Regions from separate parts of the Kocuria salina genome, predicted to be linked through region 2. Evidence: riboswitches for the same ligand, from Rfam matches in the RefSeq annotation. Region 2 holds a riboswitch; each other region holds the start of a gene.
The links. Region 2 has a riboswitch for S-adenosylmethionine ahead of E7Z53_RS15350 (bifunctional o-acetylhomoserine/o-acetylserine sulfhydrylase). Riboswitches for the same ligand answer to the same signal wherever they lie in the genome.
Positions count from the first base shown of each region.

Region 1: linked by a shared signal. The riboswitch ahead of E7Z53_RS05465 (ABC transporter ATP-binding protein) and the one ahead of E7Z53_RS15350 (bifunctional o-acetylhomoserine/o-acetylserine sulfhydrylase) in region 2 are both predicted to bind S-adenosylmethionine.
Region 3: linked by a shared signal. The riboswitch ahead of E7Z53_RS05155 (methylenetetrahydrofolate reductase) and the one ahead of E7Z53_RS15350 (bifunctional o-acetylhomoserine/o-acetylserine sulfhydrylase) in region 2 are both predicted to bind S-adenosylmethionine.

Region 1 is NZ_SSSF01000002.1:291,695-294,954, forward strand. It holds gene E7Z53_RS05455 (ABC transporter permease) at 1-154, opposite strand, end outside; gene E7Z53_RS05460 (aliphatic sulfonate ABC transporter substrate-binding protein) at 151-1,194, opposite strand; gene E7Z53_RS05465 (ABC transporter ATP-binding protein) at 1,290-2,123, opposite strand; SAM riboswitch class I at 2,129-2,233, opposite strand; gene E7Z53_RS05470 (maleylpyruvate isomerase N-terminal domain-containing protein) at 2,341-3,018, shown strand; gene E7Z53_RS05475 (CoA-binding protein) at 3,104-3,260, shown strand, end outside.
Region 2 is NZ_SSSF01000008.1:128,603-131,862, reverse strand. It holds gene metX (homoserine O-acetyltransferase MetX) at 1-563, opposite strand, end outside; gene E7Z53_RS15350 (bifunctional o-acetylhomoserine/o-acetylserine sulfhydrylase) at 560-1,972, opposite strand; SAM riboswitch class IV at 2,049-2,164, opposite strand; gene E7Z53_RS15345 (VOC family protein) at 2,308-2,946, shown strand; gene E7Z53_RS15340 (CPBP family intramembrane glutamic endopeptidase) at 3,013-3,260, opposite strand, start outside.
Region 3 is NZ_SSSF01000002.1:227,042-230,301, reverse strand. It holds gene E7Z53_RS05170 (VOC family protein) at 1-51, opposite strand, end outside; gene E7Z53_RS05165 (SRPBCC family protein) at 54-551, opposite strand; gene E7Z53_RS05160 (ArsR/SmtB family transcription factor) at 555-908, opposite strand; SAM riboswitch class I at 1,160-1,266, shown strand; gene E7Z53_RS05155 (methylenetetrahydrofolate reductase) at 1,337-2,263, shown strand; gene metE (5-methyltetrahydropteroyltriglutamate--homocysteine S-methyltransferase) at 2,320-3,260, shown strand, end outside.

The sequences.
Region 1 (3,260 bases), on a different contig from region 2:
CGCCGGCGGTGGACAGCACGTGCCACAGCACCAGCAGCGCGGCGGGCAGCATCAGGCCCAGCCCGGTGCGCAGCAGCGGCCGCCGCCGGGGGGCCGCGGCGGGGGCGTCCTCGAGACGCTGCGCCTCCTCGGCGGGGGCCAGGGGCTGCGTCACTGCCCGGCCCCGACCAGTTCGGCCGCGCGGGAGGCGTCGGCGTTCTCGGCGTAGGAGCTCTCCACGATGCTCCCGAGCGCCTCGTCGATCTGCTCCTGGCCGGCCACGTCGTCGGACTCCACGAAGATCGGCCCGACCTTCTCGAGGACCGCCAGCTGCTCATCGCCCGGCACGTGGTCGATGTCCAGGTTGGTGCGCTCGAGCACCTTCTCGGCCACGGACAGCTCGATCCCGGCCGCCTCGGCGAGCAGCTGCGCGGTCTCCTCCGTGTTCTCCTGCGCCCACTGCCGGGCGTAGGCGTAGACGTCCACCACGGTCTGGGCGGCCTCGGGCTGCTCCTCGAGGAAGCTCTCGTGGGCGTTGAGGAAGCCGTAGGTGTTGAAGTCGACGTTGCGGTAGAACAGCTCCGCGCCGTTCTCCTCCGCGGCGGCCATGATCGGGTCGAGCCCGGACCAGGCGTCCACCTGGCCGTTCTCCAGGGCGGCGCGGCCGTCGGCGTGCTGCAGGTTCTGGATCGTGACGTCCCCGGCGTCCACACCGGCCTCGTCGAGGGCCTGGAGCAGGAAGAAGTACGGGTCGGTGCCCTTGGTCGCGGCCACGGTGCGGCCCTCGAGGTCCGCGACCTCCTGCACCTCGCTGCCGGCGGTGGTGACCAGGGCGGACCACTCCGGCTGCGAGTAGAGGTCGATCACCCGGATCGGGGTGCCGTTGCTGCGGGCCAGCAGCGCCGCGGAGCCCGCGGTGGAGCCGATGTCCACCGCCTCCGCACGCAGCGCCTCGTTGGCCTTGTTCGACCCGGCGGACTGCACCCACTCCACCTCGATGCCCTCCTCGGCGAACGCGGTCTCGAGCCAGCCCTTCTCCTTGATCACCACGGAGAGCGGGTTGTAGGTGGCCCAGTCAACGCGGACGGTGCCGTCCCCGGCGGCCTCCGCGGGCGGCTCACCGGAGCCCTCACCGGCCATGCACCCGGTCAGGCCGAGGGCCAGGACGGCGGCGAGTGCGGGGACGGTGCGGACGGAGCGCTGGGGCAGGGGCATGGCGGAGCCTTTCGTGGTGGACGGACGGTGCCGGGCGGCGCGGGCGGGTGCCGCCGCTGGTCCGGGGAGGGGAGTCGGGGTGGGGGTGGGCCGCGTCAGCGGGTCGCGGGGTGGTGGGTGTCGACGCCGAGGTGGCCGAGGAGCTGCACGCGCAGCTCGGCGAGGACCTCGGAGGCCCGGTCCCGGGGGCGCTCGCCGGGGACGGCGAGGATCGTGCTGATCGAGGCCGGGGCGGTGGGCCCGGTCCGGCCCAGGACCACGATCCGGTCCGCGAGCTGCAGCGCCTCGTCGACGTCGTGGGTGACGAGCAGGACGGTGGTGGGCTGGGCCGCGTGGATCGTGAGCAGCAGGTCCTGCATCTTCAGGCGGGTCAGGGCGTCGAGCGCGCCGAAGGGCTCGTCGAGCAGCAGGACCCCGGGATTGCGGGCCAGGGCCCGGGCCAGGGACGCGCGCTGGGCCATGCCGCCGGAGACCGCGCGGGGACGGTGGCCGGCGTGCGCGGTGAGCCCCACCAGGCGCAGCAGGTCGTCGATCACGGCGTCCCCCTCGTCCCGGGGGAGTCCGCGGGGCAGGCCCAGGCGGACGTTCTCGCGCACCGAGCGCCACGGCAGCAGGCGGGGCTCCTGGAAGGCGACCGCGCAGCGCGGGTCGATGCCGGACACGGGGGTGCCGTCGATGAGCACCCGTCCGGCCGAGGCGGTGTCGAGCCCCGCCGCGGCCCGCAGCAGCGTGGACTTGCCGCACCCCGAGGGCCCCAGGACCGCCAGGACCTCGCCGGGCCGGGCCGTGACGTCGACGTCCTGCAGGACGTGGTGGGTCTCGCGGCCGGACGGGAAGGCTTTGCCGACGTGCTCGAAGGCCACGGAGAAGGCGCGCTTCGCGGTGCCCGGTGCGGTGGCCGGCGCAGAGCCCAGCAGGGAAGTGCTCATGATCAACTCCATCGGTCCTGGCATTAGCACCTCGCACGGAGGATCAGACGGATCCGTGCCGGTTGCTGCGACGTCGACGAGCCAGGTCTCTCAGCCGCTCCGGATGGTTACACCACCAATTGAACGTCCTCGGCGTGTTCCCTGGCAAATCCGTCGCATCCGTGGTGATCGCGACACATCGCTGGCACGGGAGCCCTCCGTGCCCCACCATGGACCCATGACGAGCCGCAGAAGCCCGGCCCGGGCGGACCTGGTACGCGACGCCTGCGCGGCGTTCGGCGCGGTCCTCGACGGGCTCGGCGACGACGACTCCTGGGCCGCCACTGGCTGCCCGGGGTGGTCGGTCCGGGACCTCACCCACCACTGCGCGATGGACGCCCTGCGGGGGCTGGTCGCGCTGCACACGCCCACCACCGCCCGCCCCGACCGGGACGCCGCGACCTACTGGACCGACTGGGGCGGCGATCCCGCGGGGGCCGCCGAGGCCCGGCGCCACACCCGCGTGGCCGCGTCCATGGTCCTGGACTGGGAGCCGGTGCGCGCCCTCCACCGCGAGACCACCCGGGCGCTCGTGCACGCCGCGCAGCACTGCGGCGACGGCGCGGTCCGCACCCAGGGGCACGTGCTGCGCGTCGAGGACCTGCTGAGCACCCTCGCGGTGGAGGCCACGGTCCACCACCTGGACCTGATCCAGCACCTGGACGGCTCCCCGGGTCCCGCCGTGGACGGGCTCGCCGAGGTCCGCCGGGTCCTCACCGACCTGTGGGAGCGGGAACCGCTCGAGCACTGGAGCGACGAGCACTTCGCCCGCGTGGGAACCGGCCGGGCGGAGCTGACCGCCCAGGAGCGTGCGGAGCTGGGCGCGCACGCGGACCTCCTGCCGCTCTTCTCCTGACCCTCCCCCCTCCGCGAGGTCGCCGACACGTGCAATCCCGCGGAGGAAGAAGGAGGGGGAACGGGTTCCGTGCCAGGCTGGGGGCATGAGCCGCAACGACCCCGCCGTCATCGACCGCCTCATGACACGGCCCGGCCGGTGGGCCGTGGTGGGGCTGACCGGCAACACGGCCCGTCCGGCGCACTCGGTGGCGAAGCGGATCCGGGACGACCTCGGCATGACGATCGTCCCGGTCAACCCGA
Region 2 (3,260 bases):
TAGGTCACGGCCCACTCCAGGGCGCGGGCCCCGCCCATGGAGCCGCCGATGACCAGGCGCCAGGCGTCGATGCCGAGGGCGTCGGCCAGCGCCGCCTCGGCGTGCACGGAGTCCCGGACGGTGATGAGCGGGAAGCGGGAGCCCCAGGGGCGGCCCTCGGGGTCCACGCTCGGCGGCGCGGGGGTCGCCGGGCCCGTGGACCCGTAGCAGCCGCCCACGATGTTGGTGCAGACCACGAACCACCGGTCCGTGTCGATGGCGGCGCCGGGGCCGATCAGGCCCTCCCACCAGCCGCCGCTCTCGGCGGCGCGCCGCTCGGCCTCGGGGGCGCCGGGGCGGGCCCGGCCGGCCGCCACGTGGGTGTCCCCGGTGAGGGCGTGCTCGACGAGCACCGCGTTGGAGGCGTCCGGGGCGAGCGTCCCCCACGTCTCGTAGGCGATCCGGACGTCGGGCAGCCGGAAGCCCGACTCGAGCTCGAGCTCGCCGATCCCGGCGACCCGCGGCACGCCGTCCTCGCGGACGGCGGTCCCGGCGCCGGAGCCCCTCACGACCGTCACGGTCACTCCTGTCCTCCCTGCGCGGCCGCGGCCGCGGCGAAGCCCTGCTCCAGGTCCGCCAGGATGTCGTCGATGTGCTCCAGGCCCACGGACAGGCGCACGAAGCCGGGCTCCACGCCGGCGGCCAGCTGCTCCTCGGGCAGGAGCTGGCTGTGCGTGGTGGACGCGGGGTGGATCACGAGGGAGCGCACGTCGCCGATGTTGGCGACGTTCGAGTGCAGGGTCAGGGCGTCCACGAAGGCGGCCCCGGCCTCCCGGCCGCCGTCGAGGACGAAGCCCAGGATCGACCCGGCGCCCCGGGGCGCGTACTTCTGCGCCCGCTCGTGCCACGGGGAGGACTCCAGCCCGGCCCAGGACACCGAGCGCACGTCCTCGCGGGCCTCGAGCCAGCGGGCCACCGTCCCGGCGTTGGCCACGTGCCGCTCCATCCGCAGGGACAGCGTCTCGATGCCCTGCTCGATGAGGAACGCGTTGAACGGGGAGATCGCCGAGCCGAGGTCGCGCAGCAGCTGCACCCTGGCCTTGAGGATGTAGGACAGGTTGACGCCGAAGGGCCCCTCCGCGCCCAGGGCCTCGGCGTAGACGAGGCCGCCGTAGGACTCGTCCGGCTGGTTGAAGCCGGGGAAGCGGTCCGGGTAGCGGCCGTAGTCGAAGGCCCCGGAGTCCACGATCACGCCGCCGATGGCCGTGCCGTGCCCGCCGAGGAACTTGGTGGCCGAGTGCACCACGACGTCCGCGCCCCAGCGCAGGGGCTGGACGAGGTAGGGGGTCGCCACGGTGTTGTCCACGATGAGCGGGACCTCGTGGTCGTGGGCGATCCCGGAGACCGTCTCGATGTCGAGGACGTCGTTGCGCGGGTTCGGGATCGTCTCGGCGAAGAAGGCCTTCGTGTTCGGCCGGACCGCCTGCCGCCACGCCTCGGGGTCGTCGGGGTCGGAGACGAAGGTGGTCTCGATGCCGAGCTTGGGCAGCGTGAACTTGAAGAGGTTGTAGGTCCCGCCGTACAGGCTGGGGCTGGCCACGAGGTGGTCTCCCGCGCCGGCGACGTTGAGCACGGCGAACGTCGTCGCCGACTGCCCCGCGCTGAGCATGAGGGCGCCCACGCCGCCCTCCAGGGCGGCGATCCGGTTCTCCACGACCTCCGTGGTCGGGTTGCCGATCCGCGTGTAGATCGGGCCGAGCTCGGCGAGCGCGAAGCGGTCGGCGGCGGCCTGGGCGTCGGGGAAGACGAAGGACGTGGTCTGGTGGATCGGCAGGGCGCGCGAGCCGGTGACCGGGTCGGGGCTCTGCCCCGCGTGGATCTGCCGGGTCTCGAAGGCCCAGCCCCCGGGGTTCTCGGGGGTGGGGCGCTCGGCCGCGGCCACGTCGGTGCGGGCGGCGGAGGCGTCGGTGCTGGAGGCGGGGAGATCGGACATGCCGTGGGACTCCTTGTGGATCTCAGGGGTCCCGTCCCGGCCGAGGCGGTGCGGCCGGGAACGGCCGGGCGCCGGGGACCCGCGCTTGCTCGCTCGCCGGTCGCGAGGAGCCTGGTCTTCACCCAGGGCACCCCACCGCGGTGGAGGGTTGCCGGCCAGCTAGCTGGGGCTTGGACGCTGGCGCTCATGACCTGGACAGCATTCTCCGGATCAGGCCCGCACGGCGTCAAGCCGGGGCCGGGCGTGACGCCCCGCCCGGGGGTGTCGCCCGCACGGTGCCCGGCGCGTCGCGGACCGATTTGGAGACGAAACTCACAGGGTGCCACGATGTGCCCATGAGAGTCGACCACGTGTCCTACGCCTGCCGCCCGGAGGGCCTGGAGACCACCACCGAGCGCATCGCCGACCAGCTCGGGATCGAACCGGTCAAGGGCGGGGTGCACCCCCGTTTCGGCACCCGCAACATGATCCTGCCGCTCACGAACCACCAGTACGTGGAGGTCGTCGAGGTCCTCCAGCACCCGGCGGCGGAGAAGGCCCCCTTCGGGCAGGCCGTGCGGGCCCGGTCCGCCGCCGGCGGCGGCTGGCTGGGCTGGGTCGTGGAGGTCGAGGACCTCGCCCCCTTCGAGCAGCGCCTGGGGCGCCGCTCCGTGCCCGGCCACCGGGTGTTCCCGGACGGCCGGTGCCTGGAGTGGCACCAGATCGGCGTCAAGGGCCTGATCGCCGATCCGCAGCTGCCGTTCATGATCCACTTCGACTCCGCCCCGGAGATGCACCCGTCCCAGGCGCGGATCACGGACGTCGGGCTCGCGGGGATGACCATCGCCGGTGCCCCGGAACGGGTCGCCGAGTGGCTGGGCGCCCCCGTCGAGACCGCGCTCGAGGACCTCGAGGTCGACTGGCGCTATCCGGACGGCACCCCCGGGGTGCTCTCCGTCTCGTTCAGCACCCCGGACGGCGCCGTCACCATCTGAGGCCGGCCTGGTCCGCGACCGGGCCCGCAGTGCCCGGCGGCTGGGCCGCGCCCCGCGGGGCGGGTCTCAGCCCAGCAGCCGGGCTGCCCCGAGGAAGCCGACGGCGTCCAGCAGGAAGTGCGCGACGACGAGGGGCATCACCCGGCCGGTGCGCCGGTAGAGCTCCGCGAAGACGAGGCCCATCACCACGTTGCCGAGGAAGGGCCCGATCCCCTGGTAGAGGTGGTAGCTGCCGCGGAACAGGGCCGTGACCACCAGCACCACGGGCCAGCTCCACCCGATGCGGGTCAGCCGGTCGGTCAGGAACGCGACCA
Region 3 (3,260 bases), on a different contig from region 2:
CCGGTCGACGTCGCGCACCGGCACCAGCACCACCTCGAGCGTCCAGTCCACGGTCAGGCCCCGCCCTGCGCGGTCCGCCCGCCCAGCAGCTCCTCGAGCCGCTCGTAGCCCTCGGCCACGCCCTTCTCCATGCCGGATCCGACCATCCCGTCGCGGGCCTCCTGGGACGCGTGGACGGTGTGCCCGCGCAGCCGGCACCGGCCGTCGCCCAGGTCCTCGAAATGCAGGTACTCCAGGTCCACGGCGTCGGGCCAGCCCTCGTACTCGAAGGTCTGGACCACGAGCTCGTTCTCGCGCACCGTGTGGAAGACGCCGCGGAAGGCGTACTCCTCGGTGCTGTCCTCGCCGCGCTGGACGAACCGGTAGGCGCCGCCGGGGCGGAACTCGAAGCCGTCGATCCGGGTCCGCAGCCCGCGCGGCCCGATCCACTGCCGGAACAGCTCGGGGTCGGCGTGGGCGCGGAAGACGTCGGCCACGGGGTGGTCGAACTCGCGCTCGAAGTCGATGAAGGGCAGGCCGTCGGGGACGGTCAGGTGCAGGGCGTGTCCCATGGTTCAGTCCTGGGTGTGCTCGCCGCGGTCCGCGGCTCGGGTGTCGAGCACGGCGTCGAGGCGGCGGAACTGCTCCTCCCGGACCAGCCGGTACCGGTCGATCCACGCGGTGAGCGCCTCGAGCCGTGCGGGGTCCAGGTGGACGGGCCGGCGCTGAGCGTCACGGGTGCGCGTGACGAGCTGCGCCTGCTCGAGGACCTGGATGTGCTTCGAGACCGCCTGGAGGGAGATCGCGAAGGGTTCCGCCAGTTCGGTGACCGTGGCCGGGCCGCGGCTGAGCCGGGCGACGATGCGGCGGCGGACCGGGTCGGCCAGGGCCAGGAAGGCCCTGTCGAGCTCGTCGTCGCCGGGATCCACGGTGTTCGTCAACTGATTCCTTGATCAACCTGTTGGTTGTCAAAGACTAGGCCGCCCGCCCCGGCCCGGCAAGACCCGAGACCGGATCGTGACGGCCCCGGACCTGCGCTCCTCATGGGCCTCGCCGCCGGTGCGTCGTCGCGCGTCCGTGTTGCGTCCTGTGACGCCGCGGTCGTCACAGTCGGCGCACCGGCGTCTTCTGGGCGCCCGCACTTGGCAGCGCGGCGGGGCAGCCGCTGGAATGGGTCCTGCATCTATCCAGAGCGGCCGAGAGACCTGGCTCGTCGACGCCGCAGCAACCATCCGCGCCCCCGCCACGGGGTGCGCGGAACGGTGCTCCCGCCAGGACCGATGGAGCTGTCGCAGCCTCCCGGGTCCACTCCGGGACGGCTGCTGCCCTCCCTCGGGGTGACCCTTGGAGGAAGAACGTGACACCACGCCCGACCGCCCGGCCGGCGCCGCCGTCCCTGTCCTACGAGCTCTATCCGCCGCGCAGCGCGGCGAGCGCCGACACGCTGCTGCGGACCATCGAGGAGCTCGAGCCCACCCGTCCCGACCACGTCTCGGTGACGTACAGCGGGGACGAGCAGCGCCGGGACAGCTCGCTCGCCCTGCTCGACCACCTCCTGGCGCGCACGAGCCTGCGGCCCCTGGCCCACCTGACGTGCGTCGGCAGCACCCGGGCCGAGCTGGAGCAGACCGTGGCCGCACTGGTCCGCCGCGGCGTCCGGGGCGTCCTGGCCCTGCGCGGCGACCTCGACCCGGGGGCCGAGCCGGGCGAGCTGCGGCACGCCGGCGAGCTCGTGGAGCTCGTGCGCGAGGTCGAGCAGCGCCACACCGCGGCCCTGGCGGCCGGCCGGCTCGCCGTGGGCGTGGCCGCCTACCCGACCCGGCACCCGGAGTCGCCGTCCTTCCGGCACGACGTCGAGGTGCTGCTGGCCAAGCAGCGCTCCGGGGCGGACTTCGCGATCACGCAGGTCTACTTCCGCCCGCAGCGCTACGAGCGCCTGGTCGCGGCGGCGCGGGCGGCCGGGGTGACGATCCCGATCGTCCCGGGGATCATGCCGGTCACCGACCCGCGGCGGCTCCGGACGCTGTGCCGGCTGGCGGGCCTGGCGCCCCACCCGGGCCTGGCCGCCGCGCTGGAGGACGCGCCCGGTCCTGCCGAGCGGCACCGCGCCGGCGTGGCCTTCGCGGCGCGGCTGGCCCGCGCCGCCCTGGACGCCGGCGCCCCCGGGCTGCACCTCTACACCTTCAACGAGCACCGGGCCGCGCTCGACCTGCTGGAGCACGTGGACCTCCCGCGCGTCCCGCACGTGCCCGTCGCGCTCGAGGACCTCCTGCTCCCCGCCTGAGCACGCGCCCACCCACCGTTCCGCACGACCCCTCGACACCTCTTCAGGAGACCACCATGACCACTGTCCCGTTCCCCGCCGCCACCATCACCGGCTACCCCCGGATCGGCCGCCGCCGCGAGCTTAAGAAGGCCCTGGAGGACTACTGGGCCGGGCGCTCGACCCGCGAGGAGCTCGAGTCGGCGGCCGCCGACCTGCAGCTGGCGACCCACCGCCGGCTCGTGGAGCTGGGCCTCGGCGCCCGGGACTCGTCCCTGCCCGCGGCGTTCCCCCTCTACGACCAGGTCCTGGACACCACCGTGGCCCTCGGGGCGGTGCCGGCCCGCTTCGCCGACCTCGCCGACGCCGAGGGCCGGCTCGGCCTCGACGCGAGCTTCGTGCTGGCCCGCGGCGACGCCGGGCGCGCTCCCCTCGAGCTGACCAAGTGGTTCGACACCAACTACCACTACCTCGTGCCCGAGATCGGCCCGGAGACCCCGCTCCGCGCCACCGCCGACCGGCTCGTGGCCGACGTCCGCCGCGCCGCCGCGCACGGCTTCACCGTCCGCCCGGTCCTCGTGGGCCCGGTGTCCTTCCTCCTCCTCGCCAAGGCCGACGACGACGCCCCCGCGGGCTTCGACCCGCTGCAGCGGCTCCCCGAGCTGCTGCCCGTGTACGCGCGGCTGCTCCAGGAGCTCGCCGCCGCCGGCGCGGACTGGGTGCAGCTGGAGGAGCCGGCCCTCGTGGCGGACCAGGACGTCCCCGGCGAGCAGCTCGCCTCGTCCGTGTGGGACGCCTACACGGGCCTGACCGCCGTGACCGGGCGCCCGCAGCTGTTCGTCACCACGTCCTACGGCTCCCCCGGGCCGCTGCTGCACCCGCTGGCCTGCTCCGGGGTGGAGGCCCTGCACCTCGACCTCGTCAAGGGCGCCGCCCCCACCGCCGAGGAGCTGGAGCTCTTCCGGGGCGAGGACTCCGCCGTGCTCGTGGCCGGCGCCGTGGACGGGCACAACGTGTG